Regions from separate parts of the Pantoea cypripedii genome, predicted to be linked through region 1. Evidence: predicted binding sites of a transcription regulator. Region 1 holds the regulator's gene; the other holds the start of a gene.

The links. The regulator CRP, encoded in region 1, controls carbon source genes, mostly activating them, when cyclic AMP is high. The targets are predictions, from matches to a motif close to ATGTGANNNNNNTCACAT.
Region 2: a site for CRP is predicted at 5,819-5,836, ahead of HA50_RS03695 (iron-containing alcohol dehydrogenase). Genes of this name have one in related genera too.

The regions. Positions count from the first base shown of each region.
Region 1 is NZ_MLJI01000001.1:4,072,680-4,080,391, forward strand. It holds gene HA50_RS19095 (hydrolase) at 1-10, shown strand, start outside; gene HA50_RS19100 (YheU family protein) at 13-231, shown strand; gene HA50_RS19105 (phosphoribulokinase) at 293-1,162, shown strand; gene HA50_RS19110 (OsmC family protein) at 1,345-1,749, opposite strand; gene crp (cAMP-activated global transcriptional regulator CRP) at 2,051-2,683, shown strand; gene HA50_RS19120 (YccS/YhfK family putative transporter) at 2,742-4,817, shown strand; gene argD (bifunctional acetylornithine/succinyldiaminopimelate transaminase) at 4,819-6,039, opposite strand; gene HA50_RS19130 (aminodeoxychorismate synthase component II) at 6,127-6,702, opposite strand; gene HA50_RS19135 (putative adenosine monophosphate-protein transferase Fic) at 6,744-7,337, opposite strand; gene HA50_RS19140 (YhfG family protein) at 7,327-7,497, opposite strand; gene ppiA (peptidylprolyl isomerase A) at 7,597-7,712, opposite strand, start outside.
Region 2 is NZ_MLJI01000001.1:833,726-841,437, forward strand. It holds gene HA50_RS03675 (scabin-related ADP-ribosyltransferase) at 1-1,117, opposite strand, end outside; gene HA50_RS03680 (MFS transporter) at 1,288-2,598, opposite strand; gene HA50_RS03685 (phosphoglycerate dehydrogenase) at 2,644-3,597, opposite strand; gene HA50_RS03690 (dihydrodipicolinate synthase family protein) at 3,658-4,542, opposite strand; gene HA50_RS03695 (iron-containing alcohol dehydrogenase) at 4,560-5,708, opposite strand; gene dtnK (D-threonate kinase) at 5,901-7,172, shown strand; gene HA50_RS03705 (D-threonate 4-phosphate dehydrogenase) at 7,165-7,712, shown strand, end outside.

The DNA of each region.
Region 1 (7,712 bases):
GGATATGTGATCGTGATTATACCGTGGCAACAACTCGACCCCGAAACGCTGGAAAACCTGATTGAAGCCTTTGTATTACGCGAAGGCACCGACTACGGTGAACAGGAGCGCAGTCTGGCGCAGAAAGTCGCCGATGTGCGCCGCCAGCTGGAGCGTGGCGAGGCGGTCCTGGTGTGGTCGGAACTGCACGAAACCGTCAATATCATGGCGCGCGGTGAATTTCGCGGCTAATGCACATCCCGGCATTTCGTGCTAACAATGCTCATCGCCGGACTTCACAGGGAGCTTTGTCATGTCAGCCAGGCATCCAGTTATTGCCGTTACCGGTTCCAGCGGAGCCGGAACCACCACCACCAGCCTTGCCTTCCGGAAAATTTTCCAGCAGCTGGATCTGCATGCCGCAGAAGTGGAAGGCGACAGTTTCCATCGCTATACGCGTCCGGAGATGGACATGGCGATCCGCAAAGCGCGCGATCTGGGCCGTCACATCAGCTACTTCGGACCGGAGGCCAACGATTTTGGCCTGCTGGAGCAAACCTTCAAACAATACGGCCAATCCGGCCTCGGGCAGTCGCGCAAATATCTGCACACCTACGATGAAGCCGTGCCGTGGAACCAGGTGCCTGGCACCTTTACGCCGTGGCAGCCGTTGCCGGAAAACACCGATGTGCTGTTTTATGAGGGACTGCACGGCGGCGTAGTCACGCAGCAGCACAATGTGGCCGAACACGTAGATTTGCTGGTCGGCGTGGTGCCGATCGTCAACCTTGAGTGGATTCAGAAGTTGATTCGCGACACCAGCGAACGCGGCCATTCACGCGAAGCGGTGATGGATTCGGTGGTGCGTTCGATGGAGGATTACATCAACTTCATCACGCCACAGTTCTCGCGCACCCATATCAACTTCCAGCGCGTGCCCACCGTCGATACCTCGAATCCGTTTGCCGCGCGTGAAATTCCGTCACTGGATGAAAGCTTCGTGGTGATCCATTTTCGCGGGCTGGAAGGCATTGCCTTTCCCTACCTGCTGGCAATGATTCAGAATTCCTTTATCTCGCATATGAACACCCTGGTGGTGCCGGGCGGCAAAATGGGGCTGGCGATGGAGTTGATTATGACACCGCTGGTGCAGCGACTGATTGAAGGTAAACGGATTGAATAACCTGTCATTTCCGTAGCGGCGCGATTTATCGCGCGATCCCGTGCATGCTGCGCGAAAAAAACCGCGCGATAAATCGCATGATCCCGTACATGCTGCACGAAAAAACCCGCGCGATTAATCGCATGATCCCGTACATGCTGCACGAAAAAACCCGCGCGATTAATCGCGCCGCTACGTTCGTGCTATGCCTCAACTACCTCATAGCTGTGGGTGATGTCGACGGCTTCGCCGAGCATGATCGCCACCGAACAATATTTTTCTGCCGAAAGATCCACTGCACGCGCCACCGCTTTATCGCCCAAATCCTTGCCGCTGACAATAAAATGCAGATTGATGTGTGTAAAAATCCGTGGCGCTTCTTCACGACGCTCAGAGGTGAGTTTCACCTCGCAATCGGTCACTTCATTGCGCCCTTTTTGCAGGATAGACACCACGTCAATTGCGCTGCAACCACCCGCCGCCATCAGCACCATCTCCATCGGACTCGGCGCTTTATCACCCGAGTTCCCATCCATTAATACCTGATGACCCGATGAGGATTCTCCGAGAAAGGTAAGCCCTTCCACCCATTTGACTCGTGCCTGCATTATTCTTTCTCCTGAATCGGCTGATTTGCCGCCAGAGTACGCTTTCACCTGAGAAACAGCAATCCAGACTAATCGCCCTTTTGCTGAAGCGAGACAACAGAAGACAGCTAGCAAAAGCTGTGCTACAAACAGAGCTGAAAATATTTTCGTCGTAATAGACGAAGGCGGGAAGAATCAGAAGCCTGGCTTAAGAGTCCACCCGAATAATTTCCTTTACTGGAAGCGCTCTACGATTTCACCGCCTGACAGGGAAAATTGCCCCCTGTGTTTTGGGCACGATTACAACAGAGGATAATAGCGAATGGTTCTCGGCAAACCGCAAACAGACCCTACACTCGAATGGTTCCTGTCCCATTGCCATATTCACAAATATCCATCCAAAAGCACCCTGATTCACCAGGGTGAAAAAGCGGAAACGCTCTACTACATCGTGAAAGGTGCCGTTGCGGTACTGATTAAAGATGAAGAAGGCAAAGAGATGATCCTCTCCTACCTCAATCAGGGGGATTTCATCGGCGAGCTTGGCCTGTTCGAAGAAGGTCAGGAACGCAGTGCCTGGGTACGAGCAAAAACTGCCTGCGAAGTGGCTGAAATTTCCTACAAAAAATTCCGTCAGCTGATTCAGGTAAACCCGGATATTTTAATGCGTCTTTCGGCGCAGATGGCACGTCGCCTGCAGGTGACATCAGAAAAAGTCGGCAACCTTGCCTTCCTTGATGTGACCGGTCGCATTGCGCAGACGCTGCTCAATCTGGCCAAACAGCCTGATGCCATGACCCACCCGGACGGGATGCAGATCAAAATCACCCGTCAGGAAATTGGTCAGATCGTCGGCTGCTCACGCGAGACAGTTGGCCGTATTCTGAAAATGCTGGAAGATCAAAACCTGATCTCCGCACATGGTAAAACCATCGTCGTTTACGGCACCCGCTAATTCCTTCTCACCCACGGCGTGATGGTCACATCGCGCCGTTTTTGTCTGCGATGAGCTGATGTGGCGCCGAATCATCTATCATCCCGAAGTTAATTACGCCCTGCGGCAAACGCTGGTGCTTTGCCTGCCCGTGGCTCTCGGCTGGCTGTTTGGCGACCTGCAAAAAGGTTTGCTGTTCTCGCTGGTTCCCGCCTGCTGCAATATTGCGGGGCTGGATACACCACATAAACGTTTCTTTAAACGCCTGATTGTCGGCGGATCCCTGTTTGCCACCGGCAGCTTTCTGATTCAGTGGCTGACGGATTACCATGTTCCTTTACCGCTGATTATGCTGGCTCTGCCGCTGCTGGTGGGCGTCACTGGCGAAATCAGTCCGTTGCATGGCCGCTTGCTGCCCGGCACCCTTATCGCCGCCATCTTCACGCTAAGCCTCGCAGGACGCATGCCGATATGGGTACCGCCGCTGCTGTATATCGGCGGCACGCTGTGGTACGGGCTGTTTAACTGGTTCTGGTTCTGGCTGTGGAAAGAACAGCCGATGCGTGAAACCCTCAGCCTGCTGTATCGCGAGCTGGCGGATTATTGCGATGCCAAATATACCCTGCTGACGCAGTTGACCGATCCGGAAAAGGCGCTGCCTCCGCTGCTGGCTCGCCAGCAAAAAGCGGTCGACCTGATCACCACCTGTTATCAGCAAATGCATATGCTGTCTGCCAGCCGCAACAACAGCCATAAACGCCTGACGCGCGCCTTCCAGGTGGCACTTGATCTCCAGGAACATATCTCGGTCAGCCTGCACCAGCCCGAAGAAGTGCAAAAGCTGGTGGAGCAGAGCCACGCTGAAGCGGTGATCCGCTGGAACGCGAAAACCATCTCGGCGCGGCTGCGGCTGCTGGCTGATGCCATCCTGTATCACCAGTTACCTGAGCGCTTTCATATGGAGAAGCAGCTCGGGGCGCTGGAAAAGATTGCGCGCCAGCACCCGGATAATCCGGTCGGTAATTTTTGCCTGTACCACTTCAGCCGGATTGCCCGCGTCTTGCGTACGCAGAAACCCCTTTATACCCGTGACCTGATGGCCGACCGCCAGCGGCGTTTACCGTTTTTTCCGGCGCTGCGCAGTTATCTGTCGCTAAAGTCCCCGGCGTTGCGCACCGCAGCACGGTTTGCCGTGATGCTGATGTTTGGCAGCGCGCTGGCCTTATTCTTCAACATCCCCAAGCCCTACTGGATTCTGATGACCACCATGTTCGTCAGCCAGAACGGCTACAGCGCCACCCGCGTGCGTATCCAGCACCGTGCGCTTGGCACTTTCACCGGGCTATTGATCGCCGCTGCTTCGCTGCGTTTGGCCGTACCGGAATCCATCACACTGCTGTTTATGCTGGCGATCACCCTCGCCAGCTATCTGGTGACGCGTAAATATTACGGCTGGTCGATGATTGGTTTTACGGTAACGGCGGTGTATTCGCTCCAGCTACTGTCACTGAATGGCGCGCAGTTTCTGCTGCCGCGTATGATGGATACGCTGATGGGCTGTCTGATCGCCTTTGGCGGCATGATTTGGCTGTGGCCACAGTGGCAGAGCGGCTTGCTACGTAAAAACGCGCACGATGCGCTGGAGGCTGACCAGGAAGCGTTGCAGCTGCTGCTCGGGCCGGAACAGTCGCCAGAGAAGCTGGCGTACCAGCGCGTTAAGGTCAATCAGGCGCACAACGCCATGTTTAACTCACTGAATCAGGCAATGACCGAACCCGGTTTTAACTCGCAGTATCTGAAAGATATGCGGTTATGGGTGACGCACAGCCAGTTTATTGTCGAACACATCAACGCCATGACGATTCTGGCGCGCGAGCACACCATGCTGACGCCAAAGCTCGCCGAGAAGTATCTGCAATCCTGCGAAATCGCCTTGCAGCGTTGTCAGCAGCGGCTGGAATATGACGGGCCGGGCAACGACAGCAACGTGCTGGAAGCGCCGGAAAATATTAATGAGGGAGCGGTCACCATTCTTGAACAGCATGTGAAGCGGATTCTGCAACACCTTAACGTGATGCATACCATCTCTTCACTGGCGTGGAGCCAGCGACCGCATCATGGTCGCTGGCTGATGGGCTTGCGGGTGAAAAACTGAGTTACGCCGCCAGCACCTTCTCTACCGCCACGGCAAACCGCGCCATCCCTTCTTCGATATCGGTCGGCTCAATCACCAGCGACGGGACAAAACGGATCACATCGGTACCGGCTGTCAGGATCATCAAACCTTCCGCCGCTGCCGCATGCAGGATATCGCGTGCTTTGCTGGCGTGTTGCGGCTTCAACGCTGCGCCAATCAGCAGCCCTTTGCCACGGATGTCACTGAACAGATCAAACTTGCTATCCAGCGCTTTCAGCGCCGTCACGAACTGCTGACGACGAGCTTCGACACCATCCAGCACTTCAGGCGTGTTGATGATATCCAGCGCCGTTTCGGCAATCGCACAGGCCAGCGGGTTGCCGCCATAAGTGGTGCCATGCACGCCCGGTGCCATCACCGAGGCGATTTCATTGGTGGTCAGCATAGCGCTCACCGGGAAACCACCGCCCAGCGCTTTCGCCGTGGTGATGATGTCCGGGGTGATGCCGTAGTGTTCGTAAGCAAACAGTTTGCCACTGCGCCCCATGCCGCTCTGCACTTCGTCCAGCACCAGCAGCGCCTTGTATTCATCGCATAAGGCACGCAGACCCTGCATAAATTCCGGCGTAGCAGGCATCACGCCGCCTTCGCCCTGAATCGGCTCGACTACGATGGCGCAGGTGTGATCATCAATGACCGCTTTCACCGCCGCCAGATCGTTGTAAGGCACGTGCACGATATCCGCCGGTTTCGGGCCAAAACCATCGGAGTATTTTGGCTGGCCGCCGACCGAGACGGTAAACAACGTGCGCCCGTGAAACGCATTGTGGAAGGCGATGATTTTGCTTTTGAACGGGCTGTGTTTTTTGCAGGCGTAATAGCGCGCCAGTTTGAACGCGGCTTCGTTAGCTTCCGCACCGGAGTTGCCAAAGAACACGCGATCGGCAAAGGTGGCCGCAATCAGTTTGCTTGCCAGGCGCAGCGCCGGTTCATTGGTGAACACGTTGCTGGTGTGCCACAGGGTTTCGCCCTGGGTTTTCAGCGTTTCCACCAGCGCCGGATGGCAATGGCCGAGCGCAGTCACCGCGATACCGCCAGAAAAATCGATATACTCTTTGCCCTGCTGATCCCAGACTCGGCTACCCTTGCCTTTAACCGGCACAAATTGCGCAGGTGCATAAACAGGCAAAATTACGTTATCGAACGTTTCCCGGGTTACCGCTAGTTTTTCTGCTGCCATTGCCGACCTCATCGGGTTATTTGTTGAGTTGACGTGAAAATATAATCACAAAATATGCATAAAAAATCACACAAAGGCAAACACAACTTAAGGCCGCAGGAAATTTTCCAGCAGCTGATGTCCCTGTTCACTGAGAATGCTTTCCGGGTGGAACTGTACCCCTTCCAGCGGCAACGTTTTATGACGGAACCCCATTATTTCATCAGGCTCCCCCTCGCGCAGGCTCCAGGCCGTGACCTCAAACGCGTCGGGCAGAGAATCCCGCGCCACAATCAGCGAATGGTAACGGGTCACGGTGAGGGGATTGTTCAGCCCGCGAAACACGCCACTATCGTTATGGCGAATTGCCGACGTTTTGCCATGCATCACCTGACGCGCACGCACCACCTGAGCACCATAAGCCTGAGCAATCGCCTGATGACCGAGGCACACGCCGAGGATCGGCAGACGACCGGCAAAATGGCGGATGGCCGCCAGCGAGATACCGGACTGGTCCGGCGTACAGGGGCCGGGTGAAATCACCAGATGGCTCAGGGGAAGCGCATCCATCTCGTCCAGGGTGATGGCATCATTGCGCACCACCCTGACGTCAGCGCCCAGTTGGCAGAAGTACTGGTAGAGATTCCAGGTGAAGGAGTCGTAATTATCAATTAGCAGCAGCATAGCGCCCTCAGGCCGGTAAAACCGCCGCCATTCTACGCATTTTAACGGGCGGGACTTACCACTTTCGCAAATTGCGCGCTGAGCGCGGTTAAATCGCCCTCGATGGCGTCACGAATCGCCGTACGCCAGTTATCACGGTCCAGCTTATCCCACGTCAGCAGATAACCAGCATGTAACGCCAGCTGCTCGAAGAAGATACGCTGGGTACGGCCATTACCGGCCCGGAACGGGTGCAGCACGTAGATCTCACAGTAGTAATGCGTCAGGCGCGCGACAAATTCATCCTGCGCCAGATGGGCCAGCCCCTCTTCCTCCGCCAACGCGCTCATCAGGCTGTTGCCTTCTTTCTCAATGTAGGCGCAGTGGCAATAGGGGGTGTCATCGCGCCAGATATCGACCGTGCGCAACTCACCGGCCCAGCTGTAGAGATCCTGAAACAGCGTGCGATGAATATGGCATAGCCACGGCATACCGCTGTTACGCGGAGCCAGCTCCAGCGTGGCGAGCCGCGCGGCACTGAACGCCAGCTCAGCTTTGCGTAGCTGTGCGCTATCGTGAATATCCAGACGGTTTTTCAGCACATTATCGTTGTGCCACAGATAAGGGTCGCGTACCGCCAGAGAATTATCCGCCATATTGCCTCCTTAACGAGGTCAGCCGGGCTGAAGCCTGTTCAGGTGTGATTACCGGTTCGTTCAGCGTATAACCCGCCAGACGGCAGCTGGCCTGGTAGCTGGCAGCGCGACGTTGTTGCCACAGGGTGGCTTTCTGTTTATCGGTCAGTTTGCTGGTCATAGAGCCTCCGGCAAGCAATTTGCCCTAAGTATAAGCAGCAAATATTCGCTTTGCCGGAGAGCGGCAGAGCGCGCCATCACGAAATGGCGCGCCGATAAATCAGGGCAGGACTTTCGCAGAGAGGATAACGATCGGTTTTGACGGCACATTCTGGTACGGACCCACATCTTTGGTCGGCACCTGAGCCATCTTATCGGCCACATCCATTCCTTTCA
Region 2 (7,712 bases), 3.2 Mb from region 1:
ATTCTGAACTGTTGGCCAACAGGCAGGGCTTATCTCCGGCATCTGGCCGTGGTTTACTGTGCTGAACCGCCTGGACAATGATGGTGTTATGGTAATTCATGCCTCCGGGTAATTTAATGCAAGAGCGGTTTTCATTTTCATTTGCCGTCACTGCCCCCAGTCCAGATATATACCAGTAAGAAATTGGGACATATTGCTGTTCAGCATCAACCGCCGCTAATGTCATGCTTTGTTTTTCTGGCAGGCGGGTAATCCTTGAATTTATTTCCTTCCCATCCAGTAAAAAATGAATGTTATTCTCACCGGTCATTCTGTTTATTCCCCGGCCAAACATCGCTCTTCCGGTGGAGGAAAGGATTAAATCGATCTGACCGGACTGGTTGGGAGAAAAATTCCGATAGTGTGGGTTCAGATAGTAGTCTATTCCTGTCCAGGATTTGCCCCACCAGTCTTTTTCCGATGAAGCGATTACCCCATGAATGTAATCAGGTTGGATACCGCCAGGGAAGGCAATTTCCTGTTCGTTGACGCCAAAACTATTATCAACATCAACCCCACCCGGTGCATCAATAATATAGGTGTTCACACCGAAGAAGCGGGTGTGCATAATATTATAGCTGGTGCTGACTATCCCTGATTCCTGGGTAGCAATACCACTCACCATAGCCAGATTGCCACCATCTGGTTGCCATGGAAAAAAACCTTTCAGAAAAACGTCAGGAATAGAAGGGATTGATGTTAATGTTGAACCGGTGGAACGAAAAAGTATGTCTGAGTCTTCACGCCAATGTATTTTTTCAAAAGGCATGGCTTGATCTTTTTCTATATTCTTCAGGTTAATGCAGAGTGATACTGTGGTATTAAGCCAGTGTTGATACCACGGTGCCGATACCATCTCACCATCAGCCCATTCGGGTATTTTACCTGCCGTGGGAACACAGGCTTCACGTAATTTTCCGTAATCCGGATGTAACTCTCCTGGAAGTGATTCAATCGGGCTGGCAGAAAGAAGGTGGTTTTTCAGTGCAGCAGTATTCGCCGAATCTGCAAAGGTGGCAGGGGAGAAGAGGCTGGCGACGACAATATTAGTCGCCAGAAAACTTAATTTCGTTTTCATTACGGTGATGTCCTTATCCTGATTGCTTTGTTTCATCCATTAAAGAGCAATAAATTTAAGGGGTTACCGATAAATATTCATTGATGGCTGTCAAATTCTCACGATTGTAACCAATGTTTTTGCCTGGGGAAAAGAACGCCGCATCAGGACGATGCGGCGTGGCTGGGCACTTACGCGCCGCTGGTCAGGGTGTGTGGATGATGAACTTTTTCCTCATCCACGATCGGTTCAACTTTGCCCATCAGAAACAGGTAATTGAGGATGCCAATCACCACCAGCACGGCGGAGAACACCAGTGCCCAGGTGAAGTGACCGGTGGCACCGACGATGGCACCGGTAATGATCGGACCCACCGCGCCGCCCATATTCGAGACGGTGTTCTGTAAACCGGCAACAATCGATACGCTGTTTTTCGGCGCGACGTCGCCCGGCAGTGCCCATACCTGGGAAGCCGCCACGGTGGTGCCGGATTTCGCGATACATAGCAGCAATACCGTCATAAATACCGAGTCGGTGAAGGGGGCGAAACCGATACACAGCGCCATCAGCAGGCCAATGGTCAGGAACAGTTTGCGGGTGGCGGTGAGCGACAGCACTTTGTTATGCACCATGCGGTCAGATGCCCAGCCTGCCAGTACTTCAATCACCATGCCACAAATCAGCGGCAGTGCAGCCACCATGCCCATTTTCAGGAAATCCATGCCCTTATCTTTCACCAGGTAGGTCGGCAGCCAGGTGATAAAGAAATAGGAAGTGTAGTTAATGGTGAAGAAGCCAATGCACATCGCCCAGATATTGCGATAGCGCAGCAGCTTGTACCATTTCATTGGCAGCACGCTTTTATCGCCATGCTTGTTGGCCTGGCCATCACGGATCAGGCGAACTTCGTCGTGGCTGATCGCCTTATGATCTTCCGGATTTTCTGCGTAGATAAAGTACCAGGCGATCACCCAGAACAAACCGATCGCGCCGATGGCGAGGAAGGTGATGCGCCAGTCAAACATGGCGATCATCCAGACGATCAGCGGCATTGCGACGGCACCACCAAACTTGGAGGCGCTATCAAACAGGCCAGAAACCGTTGCGCGCTCGCGATCCGGGAACCAGCGTGCGGCGATCCCGGCGTTGCTTGGGTAAGCGGCGGCTTCACCGACACCCAGTGCCAGGCGCAGCGCCAGCAATGATTTAAAGCCCGTCGCCAGCCCCATCGCCATGGTGGCAATGGACCACCAGCCAACGGCAATACCAAGACCTTTTTTCTGGCCGAAGCGGTCAGCAAACCAGCCCGCCGGGATTTGCAGCAGCGCATACGACCAGAAAAACGCAGCCATGATCACGCCCATCATTTCCGGGTTGATCGACAGTTCTTTGATCAGGTGTGGGGCAGCAGCAGAGAGTACAGTTCGGTCAATATAGTTAATGGCAACCGCCAGCCACATCAGGCCTGCGATCCACCAGCGAATGCGAGAGGTGTTGTTCATAATAATAATCCACCAGACATTTCGTAGGGTTGAGCCGGGCGGCCTTTAGGCCAGCCCGTTCATCACGTTCAGCGGGCGTTCGCCCTGTTTAATGCACTGCACAATCTGCATCACGCAGCGTTCGCCGATGGCGCTGATGGCTCCGTCGGTGTAGCCCGCGATATGCGAGGTTGGGATAAAGTTACTCAGCGTGAACAGCGGGTGTTCCGCCAGCGGTTGCTGCTCAAATACGTCAGCAGCGGCACCGGCAATCACGTTGTCCTGCAATGCCTGGAACAGATCCTGTTCGTTCACCACGCCACCGCGTGACACGTTGATCAGGAAGGCGCTTTTCTTCATGCGTTTGATGCGTGCGGCATCAAACAGGTTGCGCGTTTCGTTGGTCAGCGGGGTATGCAGGGTGATGAAGTCGCTCGCCTCGGTCAGTTGCTCCATATCGACGAATTCAATGCCGTGTTCGGCAGCGAATTTTGTATCCGGGTAGAAATCAAAAGCGATGACGCGCATGTTGAATCCTTTGGCACGCAGTGCGACTTGCTTGCCTATGTTGCCCAGCCCGACGATACCGAGGGTTTTGCCATACACATCGGTGGCGAAAATGCGTGGCCAGTGACCGGCGCGGGTTTCTACGGCGGCTTGGGTGACCTGACGCGCGCTGTTGAGAATCAACGCAAAGGCGAAGTCGGCCACGGCGTGCTTATTGGCGTCCGGTACGTTGGTGACGTAAATACCGCGTGCGCGGGTAGCGTCGAGGTTGATGTTATCGACGCCAACGCCATGTTTGCAGACAATCTTCAGCTGCGGCGCTTTGCTCAGCAGTTCTTCATTCACGTCGGTAAAGGCGACAATCATCGCCACGGTGTCAGCCAGATGAGGTTCCAGCGCGCTGAGCGGGGCATCGGCCGGCAGGGTAATCAGCTCGAAACCCTGCTGCTGTAAGGTGGTGACTGGCGTGGCGTCATATTTGGCGAATGACGGTGAGGTACAGATGACTTTCATAACGCTTCCCGGTGTAAAAAGTGGAACAGGCAAGGGCAGCAGCGGCTGCCCTGACGGCCGTTACTGCAAATACTGGTTCACTACCTGGCGGATCTTCTGCTCTTCTTCGGCAGAGAAGCGCACCGCATAGCGGCTGTCACCCACGTCATAACCCAGCAGGGAGAGGGCTTTCTTCACCGCTGCCGGGGAGAACCCGATGCTGTAAAGATCGGTACGCAGGCCGGTGACGTTTTCCTGAGCCAGACGCGAACCTGCAATATCACCGGCATGGAAGCGCGCCCAGATGGCGTTGATCTCTTTCGGTGCTACGTTGGCAAGGCCGGAGATGCAGGCAGAGCAGCCATCGACGAAGCCCTGATGGATTAAGGAATCCGGACCGTTCAGCACATCAAAGCTATCGATACCTTCCGCTGCCTTGAGGAAACCGCTCAGGCTCTCATAGCTGCCCGCGCTGTCTTTGATACCGATGATGTTGGGATGCGCGGCCAGCTGGCGCACGGTGTCTGGTTGCAGCGTGTTGCCGGTGCGCGCCGGGATGTTGTAGAGGAACAGCGGCACGCTCAGGGCATCTGCCACGCTCTGATAGTGATAAATCAGCTCATCCTGTTTCAGCGGCACAAAATAAGGGGTGATCACCGACACCGCATCCACGCCCAGCTTCTCAATCTGCTTACCGAGACGGATGGTTTCACGCGTCGAGATCTCGCCAATATGGGCGACGACAGGCGCGCTGCCGTTGACTTCATCGACACAGGTTTCGGTGACGGCCAGCTTCTCCTGCTCATTCAGCACGAAGAATTCGCCGTTGGTGCCGCCGCAGAAAATACCGTTACCGGCGCTCAGCTGACGCCTGACCTGCTCACGCTGAGTAGCAGGGTTGAAGGCACCGTCGCGGTCGAAGGTGGTGACAATGGCGGTCAGTACGCCCTGGATTTTGTTACTCATGATTTCCTCGATAGTCCTTAGTGATTCAATGCCGGAAACAGCGTCAGGTAGACGTTTCGCACGTCATCGGCGCTCACTTTCATCGGTACATTCTTCATCAGGCGTTGCACGTCGAGCGCGGCTTCCACCAGATAGGGCAGGTGATCCGGGCCGATACCCAGTTCTTCCAGGCTGGCAGGCAACTTCAGGCGTTGCACCAGTGCGGCAAAATATTCCACCAGCGCGTGCGACTTGGCCTCTTCATCCAGCTGGAGGCCGGCATCGGGCAGTAAATCCCAGACCTGAGCAAATTTACTCACCGCTGCCGGGCGCACAAAGCGCATGCAGGGTGCCAGCAGGATGGCGTTGGCGACGCCGTGTGGGATGTGATATTTGCCGCCCAGCGGATAAGACATGGCGTGCACCAGGTGCGTACCGGCATGGGCAATCGACGCGCCACCGTAGTAAGACGCCCACAACATATTCAGTCTCGCTTCAAGATTACCCGGTTCGGCAACGGCGGTTTCCAGGCTGGCAAACAGCTTCTTCATGCCGATCATCGCGTAGTTATCGCTGACCGGATTCGCCACTGTCGCGGTGAAGCACTCAATCAGGTGGCACAACGCATCGATACCGGTTGAAGAGGCAATATGCGGCGGCATGCTGGTGGTCAGCTCCGGTATCAGTGCCACGTAATCCGGCAGCATCACCGGGGTGATAATGCCCACTTTGGTCTCTTTCTCCGGGATCGCCAGAATGGCGTTCGGCGTGGCTTCAGAACCGGTACCGGCGGTGGTGGGAATCAACAGCGAGGTGGTGCGGGTCAGCGGTTTCTCCCCCGCCAGCAACGCATCCAGGGTGGGGGCACCTGCTACGCACAGAATAGACAGCAGCTTGGCGACATCCAGTACGCTACCGCCACCCACGCCAATCACCAGATCGACATCGGTAGTTGGCAGGGCCGCGACGATCGCCGCCACATCGTGCTGGCTCGGCTCTGGCGGCACGCTATTGACCACGCTGAGGCTGGCGATCTGCTGCTTCAGCTGGGTGATTAACGTCTGTACTGCCGGAATGCCCTCTATATTCTTATCAGTAACCAGCAGAGCTTTTTGCTTACCTTTCAGCAGGTAGCTGAGGTCATTAAGTGCCTGGTAGCCGCTGATCACGGTGCTGTTGATATTCATTTCGTACCCTTTTCCCGGTGTTATCGCACTGTTTGATTGTTATTGCTCAATGCAATGCGATATCTGTCACTAACTGTGCCTGAATTTATAGGGCATATTGATTTCAATTAATTTGATCTTGCTCACATATAATCAATCATGATTGAATATAATCAATCTCAATACGGCAAGCTGGCCGTGACAGGAGAGAGAATGCGTTCACATCCATGGAAAACGTCGGTTCTGGTGATTGCCGATGATTTTACCGGCGCTAACGATGCCGGAAGCGGGCTGGCCCGGGCAGGCGCGCGCGTACATGTGCTGTTTGATAGCCAGACGCCACACGATGCCACTGCTGCTGATGTGCTGGTCATCAGCACCGACAGCCGGGCGGTGAGCGCAACTGAAGCGGCCGAACGCACCCGTTATGCGGTGCAACAACATCAGGCGATTGCTCAGGATGGCTGGCTGTTGAAGAAGATCGACTCGACGTTACGTGGCAACCCCGGTGCGGAGATCGCTGCGGCATTACAGGCCAGCGGCAAAACGCTGGCGCTGGTGGCACCCGCGGTGCCGAAACTCGGGCGGACCACACACAACGGTGAAGTGTGGATCAACCAGCAGCGGTTGACTGACACCGAATTTGCCAGCGACCCGAAAACGCCAGTCACCAGCAGCCACGTATTGACGCGCCTGCAAATGCAGAGCGATTTGCCGGGCGAGGTTGTCGATGTTGCCACGCTACGCAGCGGCAAGCTTGCGCAGCTGCTGGCTACGATGCACGGGCTGGTGGTGATTGATATTGAGCAGGATGCTGACCTGGCCCTGCTGATGCAGGCTGCCGCGACGCTGAAAACCCGCCCATTGCTGGCTGGCGCGTCCGGCCTCGGTGATGCCTTAGGTGAGTACCTTGCCGGACGCCCGGCACGTCCGGTGCTGGCGATCGTCGGTTCGATGAGTGCCATTGCGCAGCAGCAGATTGACCGGCTCGCCAGCCAGCGCGCCATCCGCATCATCGATATTGATATCCGCCAGCGGTTTGCCCAGCCCGCATGGCCGCAGGCCCGCGTCTGGCAGCAGGAGATGCAACAGGCGTTGCACGCAGGTATCCACTGCGTGGTTCGCACCACGCAACATGCCGGGCAGCGCCATGAGATAGATGCGCTGTGCCAGCAGCATCAGCTATCGCGCCAGCAGCTGGGCGAGCAGATTTGCCAGTTTCTGGCGCAGCTGACCAACACGGTCTGCCGCGATCATCAACCTGCCGGGCTGTATCTCTCCGGCGGTGATGTTGCGATCGCCGTGGCGCAGGCACTCGGTGCCAGTGGTTTCCAGATTCAGGGCCTGGTGGCGGGCTGTGTGCCGCACGGGGTTCTGCTTAATAGTGATTTACACCTGCCGGTGATGACCAAAGCGGGTGGCTTTGGTGACGAAAACACCCTGGTAGAAGCCATTCGTTTTATTGAGGAGAAGTCGAGTGAATAAAATTATTGCGGTGACCATGGGCGATCCGGCGGGCATCAGCCCGGAGATCATCATTAAAGCGCTGGCAGAAGGCGACCTGGCAGGCGTGCCTGCGGTGGTGGTTGGCTGCGCCAGTACGCTGCGTCGGGTGATGGGATTGAACATTACGCCGCAGGTCGAACTGCGCGTGCTGGATCAGGTAAAAGATGCGCACTTTGCGCCAGGCATCATCAACGTGATTGATGAGCCGCTGGCGAATCCGGACGCACTGAAGCCGGGCGTGGTACAGAAGGAAGCGGGCGATCTGGCCTGGCGCTGTGTGAAACGCGCCACCGAGCTGGCGCTGGCCGGGGAAGTCCATGCCATTGCCACTGCGCCACTGAACAAAGAAGCGCTGCATTCGGCCGGTCATATCTATCCGGGTCATACTGAATTGCTGGCGCAGCTGACCAATACCAAAAATTACGCCATGGTGCTGTACACCGACCATCTGAAGGTGATTCACGTCACCACCCATATTGCGCTGCGTAAATTCCTCGATACCCTGAATGGTCCGCGTAT